Regions from separate parts of the Methylomicrobium lacus LW14 genome, predicted to be linked through region 1. Evidence: predicted binding sites of a transcription regulator. Region 1 holds the regulator's gene; the other holds the start of a gene.
The links. Region 1 encodes HrcA, which represses chaperone genes, less so after heat shock. Its sites were predicted from a motif close to TNTTAGCACTCNNNNNNNNNGAGTGCTAANA; they were not measured.

Region 1 (14,824 bases):
TTTGATGATCAACGGTTGGTCAGGGACGTGTTTGTGGTAACCCTTGAATACCACGGCCTGCAAGCTTTCTCCCAGTTTTTCGGTAACGATGAATTTGCCCAGTTTAGGCGCGCCCTGCAGTTGATTTTCTTTTGTTGTGATATCAATCAATTGAGATGTGCTCTGTCGAACGTAGGCTGATGCCGGGCATGGTAAAGTAAATTTCAGGCCAAAACCAGAGGATTTGCGAGGAGGTCTTAATTAAGGAATGAGATTAAACAAACGTCAGAAATGTTTCATAGGCTTTGCGAAGTAGCGATCCGGCGGACGCCGGATTCAATTGCGTCAATAATATCATTGCATTCAATGATATTTTTCTCATTCGCCAAAATAAAGTCAGCCAACGCCGTAATTGCGAGCCAATTCGGCCGCTCACTGACAAAATTGAATGCCGCCAGAAATAACTCAGTCATTTTCCTTGCCCTCAATTCATCACTGTCGATAAAGCACTCAAGATACTCGTTGACAATCTCCAAATCGGATGAGCCGCCATAATACTGCAGGGCATTGACATGCACCAGTTCCGGGGTAATGGGTTCGTTGTCACGCAGTGCGACATATCTCGCTTCGGCTAAAGGCCCAGCGAGTAGATTGATGATATCGGCTTCGAAGGCATGTTGATAAGTATGCTTTTGTGCAGTAGAAAAATCTTTGGTGGCCTCATCAAGCGATGAGGGTAGGGTATGAATTAAGCGACCGCCTTCTACTTTAGCGCTATAGTGATCAGAGGGTTTGCCTAAAAATTCGGATGCTTTAACTCCATTATTCAACGGATTGATAAAAATCTGAAAACAAACCGGCGGCAGTCCTTTTTGTTGGTTGCCAAGATAAATAGCGGCTGCATGTCCTGCTTCATGGACAGCTATTTTCCTGCTAACTTCTTGAGAGGCTAGCTTGGTGGTATTTTTTAAATTGTGGTCACGGTTCATCGAGTATCAAATTAATAAAGTATACGGCTGAAACAGCTGCCTGTATTATCAAAGGGAAAGATAAAGCAAGGTAAGTAATGAGTGATGTTTCAGAGCAAAATAAGGAGTCGGATAAAGTCTTGCGAATTAACTAATCCCTGGCGCGGTCTTGTTACTCAATGACTGAAGGTGTACAGGTATATTAAACTCTTCAGAATTTTAAGTTGCTGGCTTTAAGCCGCAACCGCTTTGCATAGCTTTTGCGGCTTTAGCAGATGTAGCCTTTGCGAATCGGCTTTCTTCACTTCCAGTGGGGTAACGTTTAAAGTGGCAACAGACGATATCTCGGCTGATCTTGTCAAAACGAGTTCCCTTTCCTTATGCATCCACGCGAGGGCTTCTTGCGCCTCCTTGCGTAATTTGAACGGTCCATGAAATGCAGCGTGATCGTTAAATCGCCTTGCCCGAATGTGTTCCGGCCAGTTGACGACATAATAGCCGGGCGCCAAGGCCTGACCATGGCTGGTGCAATACTTTCGCTGATAAGACTCCGCATCGACGAGCCAGAAATCACGTATCACTGCGACAGTCTCGAAAATATCATAATCCGCATCCATTGAGTAGTTCCCCTTGTAATAGAATGAATAAAAACCGGATGTAACCTATACAGGATGATCCACATCACAGGAAAAGCAACTCGAGGCATCCCCCTACCTAGCTAAGAAGTGTATTCGACCTTAACGATCAGCCAGCTCCTTTTTTGGGCACGGTTGGGGCGAGTGAGCTTCGCCATTGGGGTAAATTAAAACGTATATCAGTGAAAGATGAAATACGTGCGTGCGCGTACGTAGGATCACGTATTCAATACCAGCAAAGGGAATAGGGTTCATTCCTACATTGGCCGGTACACATACAAGTGGATGGGTCAGGTTGGAAAATTGCTGGCTTCGCACAGGCGAGCCAGTTCCAGGGGATTCGTTGTGCCTGTTTTTTTTAAGATCCGTGCACGGTGAATTTCGACGGTACGATAGCTGATGCCGAGTTGACGGGCGATTTCCTTATTGGAATGGCCCGCCACAACCCAAGACATGATTTCCATTTCGCGTGAGGTAAGACCGTATAGGCGCATACAGAGAGCTTGTTCCGCCAGAGTCTGTTCGGATATTTGTGTTTCGTGCTGCAGCACTGCCTGTATCCGTTCGATCAACAGGTTCCTTGGCACCGGCTTCGTCAGAAAATCGACCGCTCCGGCCTTGATTGCGCGGACCGTCATGGGTATATCGCCATAAGCGGTGAAGAAAATAATCGGCAAATGTATCTTGCGGCGGATGAGTTCGGCTTGCAATTCGTGACCGTTCAAGCCCGGCAAGTTGAAGTCGAGCAGCAGGCAGCCGGGATTGCCCGGGCAATAGTTTTGCAGAAAGTCCTCGGCGCTCTCGTTCAGTTCCCCTCTTTGAAAAAGAGGGGCTAGGGGAGATTTTTTAAATAAATCCCCCTCTATCCCCCTCTATCCCCCTTTTTCAAAGGGGGAGGTGAACACTTACTCCTCGGCGCTCTCGAAAGTCTGGTAAGCAAAACCTGCGGTTTCCATAACCAGCCCAAGACTATGGCGTATTACATATTCGTCATCGACAATAAAAACACAGAATTGAGTGCTCATATCACGAAGGGTAAGGTAAAGTGGACACTGATGCCGTTACCGGCGTTTTGTTCAGCCCACATTTTTCCTCCGTGAGCTTCGATCAAGGCGTGGCTGATAGCAAGGTCCATGCCTAAACCTTGGGGTTTGATCGTGTAGAAGGGTTGGAACATGGTTTTCAAGGTGGCGATGTCCGTCACACATTTTCCGCCGTCGCGCACCGTCACCTGCACCATGGCCGGCGTGTCATCGGTGCTACGCGTTGTTATGGTGATCGTTCCGGCGCTTAATCCACTTTCTTGCATGGACTCCAGACCGTTGCGCAACAAGTTGACCAGCACCATTTCGATTTGCAGACTATTGGCTCTGATCGGCGGCAAGGCCGCGGCGAGATTCAGTTCTATGCTAAAAGCCCCTAAATGTCCGTCCGCCTTGACTAGCTCGAGTGCTTCCTGGGCCAAATGATTGATATCTATCGACTCACTGAGGGTCTCGTCTTTATGCAATACCGTCATTAATTGCCGTATAACGCCCCCGGCACGCTGCGCTTGCTGGGCGCAAATTTCCATAAGAGGAGAGAGCTTTTCCGGATTCTGGTTGCCGGATCGCAGCATATGTAATGCCACTTCGGAATAAGATGAGATCGCAGCCAGTGGCTGGTGCAGTTCGTGAGCTATGGCTGCCGCCGTCTGGGTGACAACACATAAGCGGACGGATTGCTCCATCTTATCGCGCCGATCTCTCAATTCCTTTTGCTTCTTGTAGTCGGTAATGTCTAAATTTATTCCCAGCATACGATAAGGACGGTTATTGGGGTCACGCAACAATCCGCCACGAGAGTGAATCCAGCGGTACAAGCCATCCTTGTGACGCAGACGGAACTCCAATTCGAAGACCGGCAGAAGGCCGGCGATATAGTTCTCTGTTGCCGCCAAGACCAATGCCCGGTCGTCGGGATGCAAGCGGGATTCCCATTCTTCCCAGCGGTTGAGCAATTCGTCCTCATCAAAGCCGATTTGCCGCTTCCATTCAGGCGATAAGTAGACGGTGCCCGTATTCAGATCCCAATCCCAATAACCCGCTTTCACCTCTTCGACGACAAGCGTGAGCCGCTTCTGGGCAGTGCGCAATTCTTCCTCGGCTATTCGGCGTGCCGTGATATCCTCGCAGGAAATAATAATGCCGCCGATCTTTCCTTCCTGGTTTGTCCAGGGATAAGCCGCCCAACGCAACCAATGCCGGCTTCCGTCTGCTTGGATCCATAAGTCGTCGTCGTTTTTCAGAAACTCCCCGGCTTGTGCTTTAACATGAATCTCTCTCCACTCGGCGGAGATATCCGGATTAACCCAATAATGGTTATGCCCTGTCAGATCATCGTACCCCCGTCCAAACTCTTCGATCCAGCGTCGGCTGGTGACCAGATAATTCATCTCACGGTCGAACATCGCAATGCTGAGTGGTGCCTGCTCGATGAAAGTCCGAAGCTGAGCCTGGCTCTTCGTTAACGAGTCTTCGAATCGTTTCAGCTCCGTAACATCCCGCAGGATGGCGGTAAACGATTTCTCGCCATTTATCTCGCACTGGGAAATGGTCGCCTCGACAGGGAACTCTTTGCCATTGGCGCGCAGGCCCGAAATAGAAGCCGACTCGCCCATTTTACGGCTGGTGACGCCGAAACTCCCGAAAGCGCGAATATGCGCGTCATGGGCGGGGCGAAAGCGTTCGGGAATAAATCGTTCGATAGATTCCCCGATGGCTTCCTCCGCCGTACAACCGAACATTTTTTCCGCCGCCGCGTTGAATAGAGTCATACGTTGATCGGCATCGATAGTGATAATCGCATCTAAAGCCGACTCGACAATCCCGGCATAGCGCTGCCGGCTTTCCTGTAGCGCCGCAGTTGACCTCCGATGGAAGTTGGTTGTGACGATCATAACGGCAGACACAAAGCAAAAGCCTGCGTTTAAAATAAAAACAGCGTAAGGCCCAATCCTGGCCGGAAACAAAACAAGCGCATTAACTGCAATCAAGGATAAAGCCATCGCGAGAATACCCGGATTCAGTCCTAGCCAGAAAGCGGTCTGGATAATCGCGAAAAAAAATAACAAGAATGCTGCCCGTTCGCCGATCACCGGAATAGTGTGGGTCGCCATAGCGGCGATCGCGACTGCCAGCACTGCCAATCCGTAGCGCAACAAATAAGGTTGCTCGTCAAAATAAAGGATAATCGATTGAGTTTTGAATCGCGTAAAGTTCATCCGCTATTGCCGTCAATGCTTAAAATGTTCCAAAGAAATCATGAAATATAAGCAATATGATAAAAGATTCAACTATTAATTCCGCAATGCAAGATAAAACAGAATGGTTAATCCGATACGGTCATTGGATTGATGTTAAGTGGTGTGGAACCGCTTTTCCGAAATCGCTAGTACCGTAGATGTGGTGATGTTCGTCTGGACTTTGAGAGTTCCTCGGAGATTCGAGGAAGCCACTAAAATGGGATATGGACAGCCTGCGCAAAACTGTCCATAAAGTTGAAAGTTATAGGGGCAGTCCATTCTAAGACAACAGCCCTTATTTTGCGGCCTACAGACGTCCGCAGGGTGTCCATATCACCCGTGTCGTCGAAGAAGACTCCGGCTTCAGCCGAGCGCTTTCAAGCCCAAGACGTCCTGCATGTCATATAGGCCGTTCGGTATGTCCTTCAGCCACAACGCCGCGCGCACCGCGCCGTTCGCAAAGGTCATCCGGCTGGTCGCCTTGTGGGTGATTTCGACGCGTTCGCCGTCGTCCGCAAACATCACGGTATGATCGCCGACGATGTCGCCGGCGCGAATCGTCGAAAAACCGATCGTTTTGCGGTCGCGTGCGCCGGTGTGGCCTTCGCGGCCGTAGATCGCGCAGTCTTTCAGGTCGCGGTCCAGCGTCGCCGCGATCACTTCGCCCATTCTGAGCGCGGTGCCGGATGGCGCATCGACCTTGTGGCGGTGATGCGCTTCGATGATTTCGATGTCACTGTCGTCGCCCATCACGCGGGCGGTCATTTCGAGCAGTTTCAGCGACAGGTTAACGCCGACGCTCATGTTCGGTGACAATACGATCGCGACATCCCGGGCGGCTTGCTCGATCGTCCGTTTTTGTTCCGGCGTGTAGCCGGTCGTGCCGATCACGATCTTTTTACCGGCCGCCCGGCATTGTTCGATCAGCGTCATCGAAGTGTCGGGACGAGTAAAATCGATCAGTACGTCGAATTTATCGAGCACCGCCGACAGATCGTCGACCACCTGCACGCCGATCGTTCCCAGCCCCGCCAATTCGCCCGCATCCTTGCCGACCGCAAGACTGCCGAGGCGCGATACCGCGGCGGTAAATTCCGCATGGCTTGCCGCATCGGCCGCCCTGACCAAACAAGATCCCATGCGGCCGGAGACGCCCGCTACTGCAATTCGAAGCATTGTGCTCATCCTGTCAATTTATCGAAAAAACTTTTCACGCCGTCGATGAACGAATGCTCCTGCGGACTGTGATGCTTGCCGCCGCCCATCAGCGATTCATTCAACTGCGCGATCAGCTCTTTTTGTTCCTTGGTCAGATGCACCGGCGTTTCGACCTGCACCCGGCACAACAAATCGCCGACCGGGCCGCCGCGCACCGGCTTCACGCCTTTGCCGCGCAGGCGGAACATCTTGCCGGTTTGGGTTTCGGCCGGAATTTTCAGACTGACCTTGCCGTCCAGGGTCGGCACTTCCAGGTCGCCGCCGAGACAGGCGGTCGGGAAACTGATCGGCACTTCGCAAAACAGATTCGCGCCGTCGCGGGTAAAGATCGAATGCTCCTTTACCTGAATCTGCACATACAGATCGCCCGGAGGCCCGCCCAGTTCGCCGGCTTCGCCTTCGCCGGACAGCCGAATGCGGTCGCCGGTATCAACACCGGCCGGAATCTTGGCCGACAACGTTTTGGTATCCTGCACGCGGCCCTGGCCGTAGCATTTGCCGCATGGGTCCTTGATCTGCTTGCCGGTGCCGCGGCAGGTCGGACAGGCTTGCTGCACCGCAAAGAAGCCTTGCTGCATCCGGACCTGGCCGTGACCATGACAGGTCGAACAGATCACCGGCGAAGAGCCTTTCTTCGCGCCGCTGCCGGAGCATTCGCCGCAGGTCGTCAGCACCTGGACGCGAATCTTCGCTTCGGTGCCGGCGACCGCTTCCTCGAGCGTCAGCTCCAGATTGTAGCGCAGGTCGGAACCGCGCTGCGCGCCGCCGCGCTGGCGGCCGCCTCCGCCGAAAATATCGCCGAACATGTCGCCGAATACGTCGCTGAAACTGTCCGCGCCGAAGCCGCCGTGGCGGCCGCCGCCCATCGACGAATCGACGCCGGCATGGCCGAACTGGTCATACGCGGCGCGTTTCTTCGCATCGGACAGGATCTCGTAGGCTTCCTTGATCTGCTTGAATTTGGCTTCGGCCTGTTCGGGATTATCCTTGTTACGGTCAGGATGATACTTCATCGCCATCTTGCGATAGCTTTTCTTGATTTCTTCATCGCTGGCGTTTTTGTCCACACCGAGAAGCTTGTAATAATCTTCTTTTGCCATGTGTTGTTATTAAGTGGCTTTAAACAAAATTGCAGGAACCGGCAAATACCGGGTTCCTGCAAAAATTAATGACGCTGGCAAGGGGATAAGCGCTAACGCTCATCCCCCTACACTATTGTCAACCGTTAGCCTTTCTTGTCGTCCTTGACTTCTTCAAATTCGGCATCGACCACACCGTCATCGGCATGGCTTGAGGCGGAATGCGCACCGGCTTGCTCGCCGCCTTCGGACGCCGACTTTTGCGCATACACGCGTTCGGCCATCTTGCCCGAAAGTTCGGTCAGGTCGTTGGTCTTGCTTTCGATTTCGGACTTGCTATCGCCTTTGCAAGCTTGTTTCAGTGCTTCGATCGCTTTTTCGATCGCGGCTTTTTCGTCGCCGCCGACCTGATCGCCCAGTTCCTTGATCGACTTTTCGGTCGCATGGATCAGGCCGTCCGCATGGTTGCGCGCGCCGACCAGTTCGGTCAGTTTGCGATCTTCTTCCGCATGTGCTTCGGCGTCCTTGATCATGCGGTCGACTTCGGCGTCGGACAGACCGCTGGAAGCCTTGATAACGATCGATTGCTTCTTGCCGGTCGCCTTGTCTTTCGCCGATACGTTCAGGATACCGTTCGCATCGATGTCGAACGACACTTCGATTTGCGGAATGCCGCGCGGCGCAGGCGGAATGTCGCTCAGGTCGAAACGGCCCAGCGATTTGTTCGCGGCAGCGACTTCACGCTCGCCCTGCAACACATGCACGGTGACCGCGGTTTGGCTGTCGTCGGCGGTCGAGAACACCTGCGATGCATTGGTCGGAATCGTGGTGTTCTTCTCGATCAGCTTGGTCATCACGCCGCCCAGGGTTTCGATGCCCAGGGACAATGGAATTACGTCGAGCAGCAGCACGTCCTTGACTTCGCCGCCGAGAACGCCGGCCTGGATCGCCGCGCCGAGCGCGACCGCTTCGTCAGGGTTCACGTCTTTACGCGGTTCCTTGCCGAAAATGGCTTTGACCATGTCCTGCACCTTCGGCATCCGGGTTTGGCCGCCGACCAGAATCACGTCGTCGATCTCGGAGGCTTTCAAACCGGCGTCTTTTAGCGCAACTTCGCAGGGGCCTTTGGTGCGATTGATCAATTCCTCGACCAGTGACTCCAGTTTCGCGCGGGTCAGTTTAACGTTCAAGTGTTTCGGACCGCTCGCATCGGCCGTAATGTACGGCAGGTTCACGTCGGTTTGCTGGGCTGAAGACAGCTCGATCTTGGCTTTTTCGGCCGCTTCTTTCAGACGTTGCAGCGCCAGCGGGTCGTTATGCACATCGACGCCGCTTTCCTTTTTGAATTCGGACGCCAGATATTCGATGATGCGCGCGTCGAAGTCTTCGCCGCCGAGGAAGGTGTCGCCGTTGGTCGACAACACTTCGAACTGGTGCTCGCCTTCGATTTCGGCGATTTCGATGATCGAGATATCGAAGGTACCGCCGCCGAGGTCATAGACCGCGATCTTGGTGTCGCCTTTCGGCTTGTCCATGCCGAAAGCCAGCGCCGATGCGGTCGGCTCGTTGATGATCCGCTTGACTTCGAGGCCCGCGATACGGCCGGCGTCCTTGGTCGCCTGACGTTGGGAGTCGTTGAAGTAAGCCGGCACGGTGATCACCGCTTCTTTGACTTCTTCGCCCAAATAGGCTTCGGCGTCTTTTTTCAGCTTCATCAATACGCGGGCGGAGATTTCCGGCGCCGCCATTTTCTTGCCGTGCACTTCGACCCAGGCGTCGCCGTTTTCGGCTTCGGCGATCTTATACGGCACCATCTTGATGTCTTTTTGTACGACATCGTCCTTGAAACGGCGGCCGATCAGACGTTTGATCGCGAACAGGGTATTCTTCGGATTGGTGACCGCCTGCCGTTTGGCCGATTGGCCGACCAAGACTTCGTCGTCACTGGTGAACGCGATGATCGACGGCGTGGTGCGCGCGCCTTCGCTGTTTTCGATCACTTTCGCGACGCCGTTTTCGAGGACCGCGACGCAAGAGTTGGTCGTGCCTAAATCTATGCCGATAATTTTAGCCATTGAATGCTCCAGACTTGAATTTGTTTATTAGGGTTGAATTTGTTTTGGTATATGGGGCCTGTTTATTCGAGTTCAAGCCTGTTCGTCGATAATCGGGGGCGTTGTTTCCGGTTTTTGCGGCGCTTTTGCGACCACCACCATTGCCGGCCGCAGCAGGCGTCCGTTCAAGCTATAGCCTTTTTGGAAGACGTTCACGACCGAATTCGGCGCGGCGCCTTCGATTTCCTGTACCATCATCGCCTGATGCTGTTCGGCGTTGAAAGGCTGGCCGAGCGGGTCGATCGCTTCGATGTGGAATTTGTCGAATGCCGCTTCGAACTGCTTCAAGGTCAGTTCGCTGCCTTCGCGGAATTTTTGCACTTCCGGGCTGTCGCCGGTCGCAGCTTGAAGGCCCAACACCAGGCTGTCCAGCACCGGCAACAGGGCTTTCGCGAAATTTTCCAGCGCAAATTTGTGCGCGCTTTCGAGGTCGCGCTGCGTTCTTTTACGCAGGTTATCCATTTCGGCGACCGTTCTGACCGCCTTGTCCCAGTTTTCCTGCGCCTTCTTCTCGGCCTCGGCCAGTTTGGCCTGCAAGGCTTCTACCGTCGGCTCCTTTTCGGCCAGTTCGAGGTCCGGCGCTTCGGTTTCCGGCGCAGCCTGATTTTCGGTGTTTTCCGTCGCCTCGGTCTGTACCTGGGCTTCGGTGTTTTCCTGATCTTTACTCATGCAAAAAATTTCCTGAAAAAATAATTAGTCTCGCGCATGCTTGCGCACCCAAAATCATCATGGTTGTTATGATGGGGATGCGGATTTCGGATTCAAGGCGGCGCCCAACAATTTTGCGGTCACATCGACATACGGAATGATTTTTTCATACGCCATCCGGGTCGGCCCGATCACGCCCAGCACGCCGACCACTTCATCGCTGACCGAATAGGACGAAGTGACCAGGCTGCAATGATCGAAGGCCTGATAGCCGGATTCCTCGCCGATGAAGATCTGCACGCCGTCGGCCTTCATGCATTGATCGAGCAGATGGATCACGCCCTGTTTCTGGCTGAACGCCTCGAACAGGGTGCGGAGGCGGTCGCGGTCGGACAATTCGGAAAATCCCATCAGATTGGTTTCGCCGCTCAGCACGAAATCTTCTTTCTTGTCGTCCGGTTCGAATGCCAGTTGCGCCATCCGGATCGCATCGAGCATCAGTTGATTCATCTGTTCGCGGTCGTCCTGCAATTCTTGCAGCACCGCATCGCGTACCGACGAGAGGCTCCGTCCCGAATAGATCGAATTCAGATAATTGGCCGCCTGCTGCAATTCGGCGGGGCTGAACAGGCGCGAGGTATGAATGATCTTGTTATGCACTTCCTGTTCATTGGTCACGAAAATCACCAGCACGCGCGAATGCGACAACGGCAGGAATTCGATATGGCGCAGGAACAATATTTCACGCTTCGGCAGAGTCACGACGCCGGCCATCTGGGTCAGTTCGGAGAGCAGCCGCGAAGCCGTGCCGAGCGCCTGGCTCTGATCGCCGATCGCGGACAGGCTTTCCTGCAGGCGGTTCACTTCGCGCAGTTCGAGCGGCTTGACCGTCAACAAGCTGTCGACGAACAACCGGTAACCGCTGACCGTCGGCACCCGGCCCGCGGACGTATGCGGCGAATGGATCAGACCCAGGTCTTCGAGATCGGCCATCACGTTGCGAATCGTGGCCGGGCTCAGCTTCAAATCGGAATCTTTCGACAGCACGCGCGACCCGACCGGCTGCCCGTCGCTGATATAACGCTCGATCAGCGTCTTCAATAACTGCAGCGAGCGTTCATTTAATAGATGCGGATGACTCACACTAACCCCTAACGGAAATCGATTTTTAGCACTCTAGCGAGGTGAGTGCCAACAGAGCAAATTAGCAGCTAGAGCGTATATTGTCAACCGGGATATTCAGGGCTGACCCTGAAAAAAACCATGGGACTGTGGCGCGAGTTTTCGGCATCGTATTGCGCTGGGCGGTGCCTGCGCAATACGATGCCGAGGGGGGGATTTAGCCGAAAAAGATCGCCGCGCTGATCAATGCCGCGCTGACGAAGATCATCCACTGCGTCGATTGATGATGGGCTTCCATCTGCTTGCGCAGTTCTGCCAGTTCGCGTGTCTGCGCCTCGCTGGACTGTTTCGCGTAGGCGGCATTGTCGAGCGCCTTGTACAGCAGCGTCGGCACTTCGGGAAGCTGTTGGGCGAGTTCCGGAAAGTGCGCGAAGAGTTGGTTCAATTTGGCCTTCGGGCCCATCCTTTCCTGAAACCATTTTTCGAGGAAGGGCTTTGCGGTCTGCCATAAATCCAGTTCCGGATAGAGCTGCCGGCCTAGGCCTTCGATATTCAGCAAGGTTTTCTGCAAGAGCACCAGCTGCGGCTGCACATGCATGTCGAAGCGGCGCGCGGTCTGGAACAGGCGCAGCAATAACTGGCCGAACGAGATGTCGCGCAGCGGTTTTTCGAAGATCGGTTCGCAGACGCCGCGGATCGCCGATTCGAATTCCTCGATCCGGGTCGAACTCGGCACCCAGCCCGATTCGACGTGCATTCTCGCGACCTTGCGGTAATCGCGATTGAAAAACGCCAGGAAGTTTTCGGCCAGATAATGCTGGTCGGACAATGACAAGGAACCTACGATGCCGAAATCGACCGCGATATATTTGGCTGGCAGGTCGACGAAAATATTGCCGGGATGCATGTCCGCATGGAAAAAATTGTCCCGGAATACCTGGGTGAAGAAAATCTCGACACCGCGTTCGGCCAGCAATTTGAAATCGGCGCCGCCGGCGCGCAATTGTTCGATCTCGCCGACCGGAATGCCCTGAATCCTTTCCATCACCATCACCTTCTGCCGAGACAGCGGCCAATGGATTTCGGGGACATAGATGATGTCGGAGTTTTCGAAGTTGCGCCGCAGTTTGGCCGCGTTCGCCGCTTCCCGGACCAGATCGAGTTCGTCGAGCGTGGTTTTTTCGAATTCGGCGACCACTTCGAGCGGCCGCAGGCGGCGCGCATCGGACCAGAAGCGCTCGGCAAAGCGGGCCAGTTCATAGAGCAGCGCAATATCGGAATGAATACGGTCTTCGATGTCGGGCCTGAGCACCTTGACCACGACGTCTTCGCCGGTATGCAGTTTTGCGGTATGCACCTGCGCGACCGAGGCCGAAGCCAAAGGCGATGGATCGAAGTCGACGAACGCCGCGTCGATCGACATGCCCAGTTCTGATTCGATGATCCGCCGGGCGACCTCGTTCGGGAACGGCGGCACCCGGTCCTGCAGTTTGACCAGTTCGTCGGCGATATCGTCCGGCAACAGGTCTTTGCGGGTGGACAGCGCCTGGCCGAATTTGACATAGATCGGCCCCAGGTCTTCGAGCGTCTTGCGGATGCGCACGCCGCGCGGCTCATTGCGCCTTCTGAGCCAATAATAGGGCGACAGCGCGGCCAGAAAGCGGATCGGACGGAACAGGTGCGTTTTCAGCACGATTTCATCGAGGCCGTGAAACACCAGGACCCAATTAATATGGATCAAGCGGAATATGATTCTAGGATTGATCACGTTGGCTTAGTCGCGGGCAGGTGAGGGCGCAGGCACGGCATCATTCGCTTTGCGCAAGAGGTTTACGGGTGAGTGCGTCTTCGAGGCGTTCGATCCGGCTGTTCAGGCGGTCGAAATCGGTGCGCAGTTCGTCGACATGGCGGTAAAAAATATCGGCTTCGGGGCCTGCGGGCAGATCGCGCGTTTCTTCCTGCAGAAACTCGCTCAAATTCAGTTCGAAAGTCCTGAGCGATTGCCGCGTCCAGCGCGAGCCTGCGCGGAAGAGATTGCCGATTTGATGCGCGATCACGTCGCCGGTGACCTGCGACAGCTTTTCTTCGAGATCGATGTTCAGTTTGTCGAACAGCGCCTGGAATTTGCGCCCGGTCGTCATGTCGCCCTCGATCTTGACCTCGCCCGAAAACACCGAACGCATCGGCTTGGCACTGATTCCCATCAGGCCCAGGGACCAGAGCGAGCCTGAGATCCGGGTGTCGGGCTCGCCGGGGTAGGCGTCCAGCACCTGAACCGCATCGTGCGTCGGGCACAAATAAAGGGTTTCGCCGAACGGTTCGACGGTCAGTTCGATCACCTTGCCGGCGATCGGCGCCAGCAATTCGCCGACGTCCAGGTCCAGCTTGATATAGCGGTTCAGCGCGCTTTCGAGCGCGACGGTCAACAACGGTTTGAGCGCCATGTCAGATCTTGTAGCCGCGATGCACCGCGACGATGCCTTGCGTCATGTTGTAAAACTCGCAGCGTTCGAAGCCGGCGTTTTCCATCATCGCCTTCAGTTCGCTCTGCTTCGGGTGCATCCTTATCGATTCGGCCAGATAGCGGTAGCTGTCTTCGTCCTTGGCGACGAATTTGCCGATTTTCGGCAGCAGCTTGAACGAATAGAAATCGTAAACCTTTTCGGTGACCGGGTCGATCGGATGCGAAAATTCGAGCACGAGGCAGCGTCCGCCCGGTTTCAGTACGCGATGCATCGAGCGCAAAGCGGCATCCTTGTCGGTTACGTTGCGGAGGCCGAAGCCGATGATCACGCAGTCGAAGGTGTTGTCCGCGAACGGCAGGCATTCGGCATTCACCTGGGAATATTCGATATTGCCGGTCAGGCCGCGGTCGATCAGTCGGTTGCGACCGGTGCGCAGCATTTCCGAATTGATGTCGGCGAGCACGCACAGTCCGTCCTTGCCGACGCGTTTTTCGAGCAGCGTCGTCAAATCGCCGGTACCGCCGGCCAGATCGAGCACTTTCTCGCCGCTGCGGACATTGCAAAGCTGGATCGCAATCCGTTTCCAGATGCGATGAATGCCGAGCGACATTAAGTCGTTCATGATGTCGTACTTTTCGGCGACCGAGTCGAAAACGCCGCGCACCAGATTGACCTTGTCTTCGGTGGCGACTTGCTTGAAGCCGAAATGGGTCGTTTTGTGATGAGTCATATTTTATTGTAAATGTTCGGGGTCAATGCGTGTGTAGCCTGCGGCCTTAAGGCGTTCCAGATAGCTGGCCCAAAGGCTGTCGTATTCGGCGCCGAGTTGGTAGAGAAAGTCCCAGGTGTAAAGACCGCTGTTATGGCCGTCGCTGAACACCGGACAGATCGCATAATTGCCGATCGGATGAATCTCCCGTATCGTGACATCTTCCTTGCCGGTCTGCAGGGTTTCCTGTCCCGGCGCATGGCCCAGGGCTTCCGCGGACGGCGTATAGACGCGCAGGTATTCGCACGGCAGCATGAAGACCTTGCCGTCATCGAAATGGATTTCCAGAATCCTGGAAACCTGATGCAGTTTGATTTCGGTCGGCAGCGCGTTGCAGGGTTGGGTATGAAGTCGCATATCGAATCAGAATATGTTGGATGGGCGGCGTTTTTCCGCCCGCCATGAGGAAGTCAGGTGGGCAAACGATAAAGCCGTTTGCCCACCCTACAATCTTTCGCCTACAAGATATAGCGGCTCAAATCCTCATCCTGGACGAATTCGCCCAAGTGGCGGTCGACATAAGCCGCATCGATCACGATGTTCT
Region 2 (14,824 bases), 2.0 Mb from region 1:
ATGCCGCCGGCTTTGTTGTCGGCAGGCGCATCGGCGATCATCACTTCGGTGGTCAGCATCAGGCTGGCCACGGAAGCCGCGTTTTGCAACGCGGTGCGGGTCACTTTCGCAGGGTCCAGAATACCCATTTCGATCATATCGCCGTATTGGCCGGTCGCCGCGTTGTAACCGTAGCTGCCTGTGCCCTTTTTGACTTCATTGAAGACGACAGATGGTTCGTCGCCGGCGTTCGCGACGATTTGGCGCAGCGGCTCTTCGATCGCGCGGCGCAGAATGTTCACGCCAACGGTTTGGTCGTGGTTCGCGCCTTCCAGCTTTTCCAGTGCGGAAAGCGCGCGCACCAGCGCGGTGCCGCCGCCGGCGACGACGCCTTCTTCAACCGCAGCGCGGGTTGAATGCAGCGCGTCTTCGACGCGGGCTTTCTTTTCCTTCATTTCGATTTCGGTTGCCGCGCCGACTTTGATTACCGCAACGCCGCCGGCCAGTTTCGCCAGACGCTCTTGCAGTTTTTCCTTGTCATAATCGGAAGTGGCTTCGTCGGCTTGCGCGCGGATTTGTGCGACGCGGCCTTTGATCTTGTCTTCGGAGCCGGCGCCGTCGATGATCGTGGTGTTTTCTTTGGTCACCAGGACTTTCTTCGCGGTGCCCAGTTGTGACAGCTCGGCTTTTTCCAGAGACAGGCCGATTTCTTCAGAAATCACGGTGCCGCCGGTCAATACCGCGATGTCTTCGAGCATCGCTTTACGGCGGTCGCCGAAGCCTGGGGCTTTAACCGCAGCGACTTTGACGATGCCGCGGATCGTGTTGACGACCAGAGTCGCCAAGGCTTCGCCTTCAACGTCTTCGGCAATGATCAGCAACGGACGGCCGGATTTTGCGACCGCTTCCAGAACCGGCAGCATTTCGCGGATATTGGAGACTTTCTTTTCGTAGATCAGAATCAGCGGATCGTCCAGTTCGACGCTCATGCTGTCTTGCTTGTTGATGAAGTACGGAGACAGATAACCGCGGTCGAACTGCATGCCTTCGACGACGTCCAGTTGATTGTCCAGGCCCGAGCCTTCTTCAACGGTGATTACGCCTTCCTTGCCGACTTTTTCCATCGCTTCGGCGATGATGTTGCCGACAGACTCGTCGGAGTTAGCGGAAATGGTGCCGACTTGCGCAATCGCCTTGTTGTCGGTGCATGGGGTCGCGGAAGCGACGATCGCTTCGACCGCTTTGGTGACCGCGAGGTCAATGCCGCGTTTCAGGTCCATCGGGTTCATGCCCGCTGCAACCGCTTTCAAGCCTTCATTGACGATCGATTGCGCCAGAACGGTCGCGGTGGTGGTGCCGTCGCCGGCCACGTCGGAGGTATGCGACGCGACTTCCTTGACCATTTGCGCGCCCATGTTTTCGAATTTGTCCTTCAATTCGATTTCTTTCGCAACCGATACGCCGTCTTTGGTGATGGTCGGCGCGCCAAAGCTCTTGTCCAGGATTGCGTTGCGGCCTTTAGGGCCCAAAGTGACTTTTACTGCGTTTGCCAAAATATTGACGCCTTTCGCCATGCGGCTACGTGCGTCATCACCAAAATATACGTCTTTTGCTGCCATTTTAATTCCTGACTGATGTGTTAATTGATTGTGATGAGGTTACGGGGTGGTTTAACCCAATACGCCCATAATGTCGTCTTCGCGCATCACGATAAGTTCTTCGCCGTCAATCTTGACTTCGTTGCCGGAGTATTTGCCGAACAGTACCTTGTCGCCGACCTTGACTTCCAAGGGGCGAATGTCGCCATTGTCCAGATGTTTGCCGGTGCCGACCGCAAGGATCACGCCTTGGCTAGGCTTTTCGGCCGCTGAGCCGGGCAGCACGATGCCGCCTGCGGTTGTGGTTTCTTCCTCGACGCGTTTGACTATCACTCTGTCGTGTAACGGACGTATTTTCATCAATCTCTCCTAAAAAATTAAAGGTAAAAGGTTATTAGCACTCGCGTTCAATGAGTGCTAATAATAAACAGGTTTTGCAGTCTGTCAAGTTCTTTGGCATCATTCCCGCTGCCTTACAATCCCTACGACTCATGAACGACAACCAACTCTTACGCTACAGCCGGCAAATCATGCTGCCGCAGATCGATGTCGAAGGTCAGCAGAAACTGCTTGCCGCGAAGGTGCTGATCATCGGCGCCGGGGGGCTCGGGTCGCCCGCATCGATTTATCTCGCCGCGGCAGGCACCGGCAATATCACCATTTTCGATGATGACGATGTCGATTTATCCAATTTGCAGCGACAGATCGCTCACTACACCGACGATATAGGGACTCCGAAAGTCATTTCAACCCGGCAGACTCTGAATCGGCTGAATCCTGACGTGAATGTCAGGGCGGTCAAGCAACGGCTCGGCGGCGCGGAGCTTGCCCAGGAAGTCGAAGCCGCCGATCTGGTGCTCGACTGCAGCGACAATTTCACGACCCGCTTTGCGATCAATCGGGCCTGCGTCGAACACGAAACGCCGTTGGTCTCAGGCGCGGCGATCCGCTTCGAAGGCCAGGTCGCGGTGTTTACGCCGGGCAGGGGAGACAGCCCTTGTTACAACTGCCTGTATCGGATGGACGGCGAGGAGCCGCTGAATTGCGCCACGAATGGCGTCGTGGCGCCGGTGACCGGCATCATCGGCGCGATTCAGGCGATGGAGGCGATCAAGCTGATCGTCGGCATCGGCGCAACGTTGACCGGCAGGTTATTGCTATTGGACGGATTGACGATGGAGTTCAATACGATGAAATTGAGAAAAAACCCGAAGTGTCCGGTATGCAGCGAAAAGCATCTTGGATAGATATTTTCACCGATCTGAATAAGATTAAGCCGGAGGGATGCAACGATGCGTGGCTTACCTAGCAAGTTAAATTATTACACGTACGGTGTCGATGCTGGGTGAATCCCGTAGAAAACAAAGCGTATCCGATAGCATTTTTAACATAATGGCACGTCGGAAAAATGCGATAAGCAAAAAATGGCATGCAGAATATACACTGCGCCGGAACGGGAAAGTGGGGGCGAAGTCACTGGCGGCAAGACAAGGCGTGAAAACTCAAAATAGCGTTGTCGAAACGGCATTGCAGTGGCCGGGTCAGGAGAGTATATGTTTAATTTACAGTATTTTGTCTGTTAGGTAATAAATCAATAAGATTGGTTTGATATGATTTTACGCGAATCATTAATAAACAATTGAATAGGTATTGTCATCATGCTGCGTTTGGTGTGGGTTCGACAATCCCTATGGGAAATACCCGAGAACTTTTCGTTAAGCGCTTATTGATGACGGCTGAAATAGCCGATAGTCACATGCGTTCGCTTTGTCTCGACAAAAGGTTTCCATTTTTTCTTGTGCTTTCGAGTGATGTTGGCGGACGCTCGCCGGGGGTCGAATATGGCCGTAAAATACATTGGCTTGAGCTCTTCGCAAGCGCTCGACTTTTAGGAGGCTAACTCATGATCAGAGGAGGCGGTCCTCTTTTCTCATCGGTTAAGCCGAGCGCCAAGCCGGTACGGAAGCCCGATTTTCAGGTCTTGTTCGAATCCGTGCCGGGATTGTACCTGGTGCTGGATTGCGATTTTCATATCGTCGCGGTCAGTGATGACTACGCGCGCGCCACCATGACTCGCCGGGAAGACATTATCGGCTGCGACATCTTCGAAGTTTTTCCTGACAATCCCAGCGATCCCGCCGCCGACGGGGTGCGCAATCTTCAAACCTCCCTGATGACGGTGCGGAATACCCGGAAAGCTCATGCGATGCCGATACAAAAATATGACATCCGTAAGCCGGGAACGGAAAGCGGTTTCGAGGGTCGTTATTGGAGTCCGCTGAACTCACCCGTTTTTCATGCCGACGGCTCGCTTGCCTACCTCATCCACCGGGTCGAGGATGTGACCGAGTTCATCCGGCTGAAGCAGCAGGGGGTTATCACCGAAGAACTGCAAGAGCGCATGGAAAAGATGGAAGCTGAAATATACCAGCGCGCACAGGAGGTGGTCAGGGCGAACGATAAGCTGCGCAACAGTGAGGAAAATCTTGCTGTCACGTTGAATTCGATCGGCGATGCGGTACTGACGACGGACGCCGAGGGGAGGGTCACGCGTCTGAATCCGAGTGCGGAACAGCTTACCGGTTGGCCCGATAAGGAGGCCGTAGGTCGGCCGGTCACTGAAATTTTTCGAATTCTCAACCAGGACACGCGGCAACCGGCCGCCATTCCGGTGCTCGAAACCTTGGCGAAGGGGGCGATGCAGGGGCTGGCCAATCACACCCTTTTGATCGCCCGCGACGGCAGCGAACATCCGATCGCCGACAGCAGCGCACCGATTCGGAGCCGCGCGGGGCAGGTGATCGGGACGGTATTGGTATTCCGCGACGTCTCCGAAGAATACGCCACGCAGAAGGCCTTGCGGGACAGCGCCACGCACATCCGCACGATCCTCAATAATATCGCGGACGGCATCATCACCATCAGCGAAAATGGCATCGTCGAGACGGTGAATCCCGCCGCTGAGCGCATCTTCGATTATGCCGGTGCTGAAATCATCGGGAGGAACATTAAAATGCTGATGCCTGAACCCTACCATAGCGAACACGACGGCTATTTAAGGCATTATCTCGCCACCGGAGAGGCACGTATCGTAGGCCGGGTGCGGGAAGTCCACGGACGCCGCAAAGAGGGTGGCGTCTTCCCGCTCGATTTGAAGGTCAGCGAAATGCGCTCGGACGATAGCCGCCGGTTTATCGGCATCGTGCGCGACATCACCGAGCGCAAGCGCACCGAAGAACTGCTGCAACAGGCGAAAGAAAAAGCCGAATTTGCCAACCGCGCGAAAGATTCGTTTCTGGCGACCATGAGTCATGAAATCCGCACGCCGCTGAGCGGATTGCTGGGCATGCTGGAATTGCTCGCCCTCACGCCTCTCGATAACGAGCAAAAGAAAACGTTGCAATCGGCTCGCAATTCCGGCCATAGTCTGCTGCGGATCCTCAGCGACATTCTCGACTGGTCAAAGATCGAAGCCGGCATGCTTGGGCTTTCGGTGCAGGCGACCACCATCGCGCATCTGCTCCAGGATGTGGCGAATACTTATGCGCATGTTGCCAGCGCGAAGAAATTGATTTTGCAGCGGCATGTCGATGAGAGGATCGGCAAGGCGCATCTTGTCGATTCCCTCAGACTCTCGCAGATTCTGAATAATCTGGTCAGCAATGCGATCAAGTTCACCCATCAGGGTTCGGTACAAATACGTGCCGAAGTGCTCGAACAGCTTGAGGGCGCTGAAAAAATACGTTTTTCGGTCCAGGACACCGGCATCGGCCTCGATCAGGCCCAAAAATCGCGACTGTTCCAGCTCTATACGCAAGCGACCGACAATACCGCGCGCATGTACGGGGGCACCGGACTCGGCCTGGCGATCTGCAAACGCCTTGCCGAAATCATGGGCGCCGACCTCGATCTGGAAAGTATCCCGGGACGGGGCTCGACCTTCAGTCTTACGCTGGTCCTGCCTTTGACCGAGATCAAGACGATACCGTCATGTGTGCAAGGCACCGAGATTTCGCCCACCGAGCCCCTCGCGGCTGATGTCGCCACAGCTCCGATCGTGCTTGCCGTGGATGATCATCCGGTCAATCTTGCCTTGCTGGTACGTCAGATAGAACTGCTCGGTCTGCGCGTCGAATCCGCACAAGACGGCGAGTCAGCATTGGCGTTGTGGCGGAGCCGATCGATCGCAGCAATCATTACCGATTGCCATATGCCCAATATGGACGGCTATGAATTGGCCAGGGCCATCCGGAAGGATGAACGATTGGAAGCGCGTCCTCGCCTGCCGATTATTGCCTGTACGGCGAACGCCCTTGGCGAGGAAAACGAACGCTGCCGCGTTGCCGGCATGGATGAAGTGATGGTCAAACCGACCAACCTGAAAACCTTGCGGGCCATGTTGCTGCGTTGGCTTCCCGGGCTTGGTGAGGTCGAGAAGCAGACGCATCGTAAGCCTCCCCAACAAAATGCCGATCCTCCGGTTGATTTTTCCGACCTTTCCGAAACGGTGCCGGACAGGGCCGGGCAGATCGACCTGCTGCGCAAGTTTCAAAGCCATCAGCGCAACGATCTTGAGCAGTTGCAAGCTCGTTTCGAGCAGGCCGATATGGCAGGGACGGCATACGCGGCGCATCGCATCAAGGGTGCGAGCAGAATGGTGGGGGCGCGCGAACTCGCGAGCGCTTATGCAGCTATCGAGCAGGCCGCGAAGCAGAACGATCACGATGCCGTATGCCTGGGCTTTCAGTTACTGGCCGATGCGGTGAATCGATTTGAGAATTATCTCTCTATGCTGAGCGATGCGGAATAAAGAAGCTTGAGGAAGCATTGATGAAAGCGGATGATCTCCATTTCCTGGTGGTCGAGGATGATGATTTTCAACGCCAAACCCTGGCCGAGATGCTGCATTCTCTGGGCGCTAAGTCGGTGCAGCAAGCTGGCGACGGCAAGCAGGCGCTGGCGATATTGCAAGCGGAACAGTTGCAACCGATTGATATTGTGCTCTGCGATCTGGAGATGCCGGAAATGGATGGCATGGAATACTTCAGGCACCTGGGCAGTTCTCATGCCGATATCGCGCTGGTCATCATCAGCGCGCTGGATTCCGCTCTGATCACCTCGGTCGAAAAAATGGCGCTTGCTTACGGAATCAGGCTGCTGGGCGCGATTGAAAAACCCATCACGCGGTCTCGTCTGCAAGCGCTGATCGGGCAGCATGAATCGGCTCGTCCCAAGCCGGCAGCGGCATCGACTATTCCTTCGAGCTTTACCTTCGAAGAGATCATGAACGGTTTGCAGCATGATCAATTCGAACCGTTTTTCCAGCCCAAATTGGATTTATCCACGGGGCGCATCACGGGGGCAGAAGTGCTGGCAAGGTGGATACATCCGGACTATGGCGTGATCGCGCCTTATGCCTTTATCGGTCTGCTGGAGCAAAGTGGCAAAATTAATGATCTGACCTTCATCATGCTGGAAAAAGCGGCTGTCGCCTACCGCCAGCTGCTTCAACGCGGACAGACGTTAAGTCTGTCGGTCAATATTTCGCTGGCTTCGCTCACCGACACGACGCTGGCGAGCAGGATTACGCAGGTCATGCGCAATGCAGGTATCGATCCTCGACATATTATCCTGGAAGTGACCGAAACCACGGCCATGACCGATGTTGCGCGCGCCCTGGAAAATCTGGCGCGTTTGCGTATGTACGGCTTCGGATTATCGATAGACGATTACGGCACCGGCTACTCCAGCATGCAGCAGATTACGCGCATTGCCTTCAGCGAACTGAAGATCGATAAGGCGTTCGTGAAAGGCTTTGCCGAAAACGAGCCGCTGCGGATCATTGTCCAGTCGAGTATTGATATGGCGCACAAGCTCCGCATCAAGTGCGTCGCCGAAGGCGTCGAGACGGAGCAGGACTGGGATACGCTCAAGAGCATGGGGTGTGACGTGGCGCAGGGTTATTTCATCGCCAAACCGATGGACCTGGCGTCGCTTTGCGATTTTTGCGAAAGAGATGTCTTATTCTAAGCCAGGGGTAAACGATTCAGCCTCCAGAATAGCAGTTCCTTATTTGAGGGTTCTCCGATCTGTCTGAAGCGAATCCAGTCCGACAGATTATTAAAACCAGGGGGCTGGATTCGCAAAAATGCATAGCTGCATTACATAGGCGTCGACGACGGCCGTTGTTATTTGCCGCCGGCCATGCCTTTAATCATGCCGATGACTTTTTCGGCGAGATCGTTGATCACCGAAGGGCTATCGCCGTGCGGTTCGGTTTCGCCGAAAGGTTTCGCATTGGTCTGTGTAAATTTGTAGATGAAATAGCCGAGCGGCGCAAAAGCCCCGGCGGCGATCACCAACATCACCACAAACAGTTCTGTCACTTCACCCATAGTGCCTCCTCATGATTTATATAGTTATATTCGCTTTTAGGTGAAATTTGATCATACTCTTTTCCTTATCAAAAAACATCAGTAAAACTGTGGCAAGGGCGCGTTCGAGGCGCGTGCGGTTACGGATTCGGCGGTCTTTGCCGGGCGTTTCAAATGCCGAGGCCGATGTTTTTCGCATGCCTTGTCAATGACTTGAAAAAGGGGCGATTTAGCCACGCGAACAACGCAGAATGGGAAGCGAAGCCGGCGCGGGCAAAATGTTGCGTTAGGCGGGAGATCATCGTATACTTCGGCTTGGCTTACTTGATCAAGCTGGCATAAACACAATAACTTCTGGAGGTTACTACTATGAAATGGGAAACACCAAGCTACACAGACCTGCGTTTCGGTTTCGAAGTCACCATGTACATCTACAACCGTTAATCAGCACTTCGGTCTGGTTAGAAAAAGGGGATCGCAAGATCCCCTTTTTTTTGCCTGCCGACCGCTATTCCCTTATAGTATGCGGTATTTTTCGGTCACAGCAGGATAGTTTCAGCTCATGAAGATCAGAGTTCTCGGCGCCGGCGCCGGCGGCGGTTTTCCGCAATGGAATTGCAATTGCCACAACTGCCGCAGGATTCGCCGTGGCGAAATGAACGGCAAGCCCCGCACCCAGTCATCGATCGCGGTCAGCACCGACAATCGTAACTGGCTGCTGATCAATGCGTCGCCCGATATTCGCGCGCAACTGGAAGCGTTTCCGGCGATTCAGCCGCAACAGGGCATACGCGATACCGGCATCAAGGCGATTTTGCTGATCGACAGCCAGATCGACCACACGACCGGCCTGTTGATGCTGCGGGAAGGCAAGCCGCTCGACATCTATTGCAGCGAAATGGTCCGCCAGGATTTGACCACCGGTTTCCCGGTATTCAACATGCTCTCGCATTACTGCACGGTCAATCACCATCCGGTGCCGACCGACGGCGGCAGTTTCACGATTCCGGGCATCGACGACCTGCGTTTTTATACGCAGGCCTTGAAAAGCAAGGCGCCGCCGTATTCGCCGCACCGCCACGATCCGCATGACGGCGACAATATCGGCCTGATCGTCGAGCAGATTTCGACCGGCAAGAAACTGTTTTATTCGCCGGGACTCGGCGAGATCGAGCCGCATGTGCTGGCGGCGATGCAGGCGGCCGACTGCCTGATGGTCGACGGCACCTTCTGGACCGACGACGAAATGTGCACGCAACAGATCAGCCAGAAGCGGGCGCGGCAGATCGGCCACTTGCCGCAATCCGGCGAGGGCGGCATGATCGAGGTGCTGAACGGCGTCGGCAAGGCGCGCAAGATTTTGATCCATATCAACAATACCAATCCGATCCTGGACGAGGATTCGGCCGAACGCAAAACACTCGACGCCAACGGCATCGAAGTCGCTTACGACGGCTTGGAAATCGATTTATAACGGAGACCACATGAGCCAGAACGAAAATCAGCCTTGGAGCCGGCAGGAATTTGAAGCCCAATTGCGCGGCATGGAGAAGTATTACCACATTCATCATCCGTATCATCTCCTGATGAATGAAGGCAAGCTGACCCGCGAGCAGATTCAGGGCTGGGTCGCGAACCGCTATTACTATCAGGTCAGCATCCCGCTGAAGGATGCGAACATCCTGGCCAATTGCCCGGACCGCGAGACGCGCGCCAAATGGATTCAGCGGATTCTCGACCATGACGGTCATCCGGGCGATCCCGGCGGCATCGAAGCCTGGATTCAACTCGGCATCGCGGTCGGCCTGACCCGCGAGGAAATCACGTCCGAAAAATATGTGCTGCCTGGCGTGCGTTTCGCGGTCGATGCCTATGTCAATTTCGCGCGCCGCGCGGAATGGCACGAAGCCGCCAGTTCGTCATTGACCGAGCTGTTCGCGCCGAAGATTCATCAACAGCGCCTCGACAACTGGCCCGAGCATTACCCGTGGGTCGAGCAGGAAGGCTACATCTATTTTCGCAAACGCCTGACCGAAGCCCGCCGCGATGTCGAACATGGTCTTGCGATCACGCTGGACTGGTATAAGACCCGCGCACAGCAGGAGCGGATGGTCAAGATTCTGCAATTCAAGCTGGATGTGCTGTGGACGATGGCCGATGCGATGTACATGGCTTATGTCCACAAGATGCCGCCGTATTTCAATATCGAAAAGTAACGGGGCGGCGCCTTAAAATTCGACACCCGCCTCAGCGGGTGTTAGGCATTGTCCGCGAAAAACACGAAAGGCGCGAAAAATTTTATAGCAGAATCCGTTCAGCCGTTGCTTTCGGATTTTTCGTGGATAGTCGCCTCGGTTAATCTCCTTCGATGGGGTAAAAGCCCTTGGGGCTTGAATGGGGCGTTTTCCTGTTGTGCCAGGGAACGAAACAGAGCCCTCCTCCTCTTAATATTGAGCGCTGCTTTATATTACAAGGGGAACGCCACCGATGAAAATCCATCATCTCTCGCCCGACGAAGCGCTCAAAAGTCTGATCAGCAGTCACGACGGCTTGTCCGGCGACGAAGCCCGCCGCCGTTTGAGCGAATACGGCCCGAACCGGATCGACAAGGTTCAGGGCGAGCCGCTTTGGCTGGTCTTTATCAAAGAGTTCGTGCATTTTTTCGCCCTGATTCTGTGGCTGGCGGCAGGACTGGCTTTTTTCGCCGACTACCGGCGGCCGGGCGGCGGCATGGATACGCTGGGTTACGCGATCCTTGGCGTGATCGTGATCAACGGTTTGTTTTCTTTCTGGCAGCAATTCCGCGCCGAGCGCGCTGTTGCTGCCTTGGAGAAACTGTTGCCCCAGACCGTCAAGGCGCTGCGCGCCGGTAAAATGAGTCTGATTCTCGCGGCCGACCTGGTGCCCGGCGATGTGATTTTGTTGCAGGAAGGCGATAACGTGCCGGCGGATTGCCGCTTGCTCGAAGCTTTTTCCTTACGGGTCAACAATGCCACCGTCACCGGCGAGTCGATGCCCAAGGCGAGGGATGCAGCACCCTCCTCCGAAGAAGATCTGCTGCATGGCCGCAATACGCTGTTGGCGGGCACCTCCATCGTGTCCGGCGACGGTAGAGCGGTTGTCTTCGCCACCGGCATGCACACCGAGTTTGGCAAGATTGCCCATCTGACGCAAACTGCTCGGGTGTCGACTTCGCCGCTGCAGCAGGAAATCCTCCGCCTGAGCCGCATCGTCGCACTCCTGGCGCTCTCGCTCGGCGTGGTGTTTTTCTTCATCGGCCAAAGCATGGGTTTGTCGTTCTGGGAGAACTTCATTTTCGCGATCGGCATCATCGTCGCGAATGTGCCGGAGGGATTGCTGCCTACGGTTACGCTGTCCCTGGCCATGGCGACCCAGCGCATGGCCAAGCGCAATGCGCTGATTCGGCATCTACCGTCGGTGGAGGCCTTGGGGTCGGCAACGGTGATCTGCACCGACAAGACCGGCACACTGACCGAGAACCGCATGATGGTGACCGCGCTTTATTTGAACGGCCAAATCCTGGCTCCGATTGAAGTCAAGCGCCAGCGCGAACTGGCGCGGGTGAGTCGCCGTTTTTTTGAGGATGCCTTGCTTTGTCATAATCTGAAAGAGACCGTCGTCGCCGGCAAGCCGCGGTTATTGGGCGATCCAATGGAAGTGGCGCTCGTGCGCATGGCGAAGACTTGCCTCGGCGAACATATTACCTACCCCAAAATCAATGAGGTGCCCTTCGATACCGATCGCAAGCGCCTTTCCACGGTGCACCAGACGCCCAAGGGACCGGTGGTTTACTGCAAGGGCGCGCTCGAAATGCTGCTGCCTTTATGCAGCCGGGTGCAAACCGGTGCTGAAATAACGCCGCTGACTCCGGAAGCCCGGCAGGCTTTCACACACGCGCTGGAAGAGATGGCGGCTAACGGTTTACGCGTGCTGGCGTTCGCCTGGCGCGAATTGGAAGAGGGACATAACGGCGCGCAAGTGGAACAGGATCTGATTTTGTGCGGGATGGTAGGATTGGAAGACCCGCCCCGACCCGAGGTTCGAGGCGCCATCGAAAAATGCCGGGAAGCGGGCATCAAGGTGATCATGGTGACAGGCGATCATCCGCATACGGCGCTGGCTATCGGCCGGCAGATCGGCCAAATTCAATCGGAAACTCCGGCCGTCATTACCGGCGATCAATTGCGGAAGTTGTCCGAAATCCAGTTGCGGCTGGCGCTGGATGCGCCCGACATCATTTTTGCCCGGGTCGGCGCGGATCAGAAAATGCGCATCGTGAGCGCGCTGAAAAAGAAGAAGCATGTCGTGGCGGTGACTGGAGACGGCGTCAACGATGCCCCGGCGCTGAAAATGGCCGATATCGGCATTGCGATGGGCGTGATCGGCACCGACGTGGCCAAGGAAGCTGCCGACATGATCCTGCTCGATGACAATTTCGCCAGCATCGTCGCCGCGATCGAGGAGGGTCGGGCGGTTTACGACAATATCCGCAAGTTCCTGACCTATATCCTGACCTCCAATATCCCGGAACTGGTGCCCTATCTGGCCTTCGCCCTGTTCAACATCCCTTTGCCGCTCACCATCATGCAAATTCTGGCGGTCGATCTGGGCACGGACATGCTGCCCGCCTTGGGCTTGGGAGCTGACCCGCCAGCCCCCGGCATCATGCAAAAGCCGCCCAGGGCGCGCCAGGAAAGGCTGCTCAACTCGTCTTTGCTGTTGCGGGCCTACCTTTTTCTGGGCCTACTGGAGGCTGCCGCCGCCATGGCGGCTTATGCTTTTGTCCTGCACGGCGGCGGCTGGGTCTGGGGCGAACGCCTGGGAAGCCGCGACACGCTTTATCTCCAGGCCACCACGGCCTGTCTGAGCGCGATCATCCTGATGCAGGTCGTCAATGTGTTTCTTTGCAAAACGCCGGGGCAAAGCCTGTTCTTCGGCGCCCGCCTCCTTGCCAACCGCTTGCTGCTCTGGGGTGTCGCCTTGGAACTTTTCCTTCTCGTTGTGATCGTCTACACGCCTTGGGGAAACATGGTCTTTGGCGCGGCGCCCCTTCTGCCGGAAGTCTGGTTGTTCATGCTGCCCTGTGCGCTGGGCATGCTGGTGTTGGAGGAAGGGCGCAAGTGGGCCGTTGTGCGGTGGAGAGGGAAAAAGGGCGACTAAACGGGTATCTGCATTTGCTATAGGCAATATAGGTAAAACCATAGCGACGGGATGATTGAATGGATGCGGGACGCTGCCGAATGTGCGGTTGAGCTGCGAGTTTTACAGTTTATGTGTTACCATAACCTACTTATATAGTCGGTTAATCTGGATTTGCGCTTTTGGCCTAAAGTCTCATGTTAATGGTTATATAAACATTACTGTTCTCAATTATTTAGGTTTAATAAACGCAATGAATTCTTTCAAAAAAATCCTGGTTTCTTTGACCATGGCGGCCGCAATTTCTAGCGTATCAACAGCCGCATTTGCCAAACCAGCCGGCGAAGAAGCGGTAACAACTGCCGTTACCAGCACTATTGCCAGCCTCGAGCAGGCTTTAAGCTTGATGGAAAAAGGCGGAGATAACGAGGCCGTCAATAAAGCCATCGGCACCGCGCGCCAACAACAAAAAGAGTTTCGTTTCGAGGTGACCGAACGTCAACGTCAAAAAGCCGTTAACATGCTGGTTCGCGCCCAAAACGAGTTGAAAGGCGGCAATCTTCAGCCGGCTGAACAAAGTTTGAGAGAAGGGCTGGCTTCTTTTAAGGAAATGAAAGCCATCTACGACAAGACTCACTAAAGGACTGTCTTGATGGCGAGGCAGGTTATCGCCGTCTCACTCCAATAGTTAGGGAAGATTCAATCAGGAACCGAGTGTCCCCTTTTCGGAAAGACGCCGATTTCTGTGTCCGGTTCGAAAGCGACCGCGCTGCCGACGATCGGCCGGCGCGGCGTTTCGGCCGCTTCCCGGCTGAGTTCGCCGATCAGTCGGATAGTCTCCTCTTTGCCAAACTCAGTATCGCTTTTGAGCGGCAAACCACGGCGATAAAATTTTCATCGCCGGTCTTTAAGCCGCAGTTCATCGATTTTGTCGTCCCCCTCCGGTCCTATTTGAAAAATAGAGCTTCTTCTTAATAAGCCCAGGATTGCCGCAGTTCGCTGAGTTTTGGCCGCATCGAGGCGCATATGTTTGGCCAGATAGTCGGCGGTTTCCTTTGGCCTGATCTTATGCACGAAGTTGTGGCGTGCTTGATGATAATTGATTTCGCCGCAGTCAAATTTTCCGGAGAAGTTGCTTTTCATCTTGCGCAACTCGGCGGCGCGATAGGCCGCTAACGGTTTGATGCGCTCGTCCTTCTGCCGGAGCTTGCGTTTTTCTTCGAGCTGGCGCGGATAGTGCGGAGCCGTCGCCAACGCCTCGGCCATTTGCTTGACCTGTTGCAGATAGTCTTCGTGTTGGTCTGACAAAATCTCGTCCAGATAGCCGATCGCCTTCGCTTTTCGGGTGCCGATCGGCAGCGGCGTTTCGGTCAGTTCCAGGGCCTTGACCGGGCCGACCCGCTTCGGCAGCGAATAGGTCCAGTATTCGGAGCCGTACAGGCCCATCGTTTTATAATGCGGATTGAAGATCGCGCCCGCGCGCGCCCAGACCCTGTCGGCGGCCAGAATCGCCATCGCGCCGCCGGCGCCGCAGCCGCCCCAGACCGCAGAGACGGTCAATTTGTTTTCGGTGGTCAAAATTTCATAGACGAAATCGTCGATCGCATTGATATTGCGCCAGGATTCGCCTGCCGGATTTTCGGCCGCCTCGATCATGTTCAGATGAATGCCGTTCGACCAAAAATCGCGTCCGCCCATCAACACCAGAACCTT

Region 2: a site for HrcA is predicted at 1,970-2,000, ahead of groES (co-chaperone GroES). Genes of this name have one in related genera too.

What each region holds. Positions count from the first base shown of each region.
Region 1 is NZ_AZUN01000001.1:602,721-617,544, forward strand. Features, by position in the region: gene METLA_RS0102625 (AAA family ATPase) at 1-150, opposite strand, end outside; gene METLA_RS0102630 (hypothetical protein) at 276-968, opposite strand; gene METLA_RS0102635 (hypothetical protein) at 1,181-1,564, opposite strand; gene METLA_RS0102640 (response regulator) at 1,873-2,448, opposite strand; gene METLA_RS21235 (PAS domain S-box protein) at 2,604-4,844, opposite strand; gene dapB (4-hydroxy-tetrahydrodipicolinate reductase) at 5,229-6,041, opposite strand; gene dnaJ (molecular chaperone DnaJ) at 6,047-7,183, opposite strand; gene dnaK (molecular chaperone DnaK) at 7,309-9,249, opposite strand; gene grpE (nucleotide exchange factor GrpE) at 9,310-9,945, opposite strand; gene hrcA (heat-inducible transcriptional repressor HrcA) at 10,012-11,067, opposite strand; gene ubiB (ubiquinone biosynthesis regulatory protein kinase UbiB) at 11,264-12,814, opposite strand; gene METLA_RS0102685 (ubiquinone biosynthesis accessory factor UbiJ) at 12,855-13,490, opposite strand; gene ubiE (bifunctional demethylmenaquinone methyltransferase/2-methoxy-6-polyprenyl-1,4-benzoquinol methylase UbiE) at 13,492-14,241, opposite strand; gene METLA_RS0102695 (gamma-butyrobetaine hydroxylase family protein) at 14,245-14,637, opposite strand; gene hslU (ATP-dependent protease ATPase subunit HslU) at 14,739-14,824, opposite strand, start outside.
Region 2 is NZ_AZUN01000001.1:2,636,609-2,651,432, reverse strand. Features, by position in the region: gene groL (chaperonin GroEL) at 1-1,598, opposite strand, end outside; gene groES (co-chaperone GroES) at 1,650-1,937, opposite strand; gene METLA_RS0112095 (HesA/MoeB/ThiF family protein) at 2,069-2,824, shown strand; gene METLA_RS0112085 (PAS domain-containing hybrid sensor histidine kinase/response regulator) at 3,481-6,387, shown strand; gene METLA_RS0112080 (EAL domain-containing response regulator) at 6,408-7,607, shown strand; gene METLA_RS0112075 (hypothetical protein) at 7,766-7,972, opposite strand; gene pqqA (pyrroloquinoline quinone precursor peptide PqqA) at 8,321-8,395, shown strand; gene pqqB (pyrroloquinoline quinone biosynthesis protein PqqB) at 8,514-9,425, shown strand; gene pqqC (pyrroloquinoline-quinone synthase PqqC) at 9,436-10,167, shown strand; gene METLA_RS0112055 (cation-translocating P-type ATPase) at 10,439-13,132, shown strand; gene METLA_RS0112050 (hypothetical protein) at 13,365-13,751, shown strand; gene METLA_RS22965 (hypothetical protein) at 13,811-13,987, opposite strand; gene METLA_RS0112040 (hydrogenase maturation protein) at 14,006-14,824, opposite strand, start outside.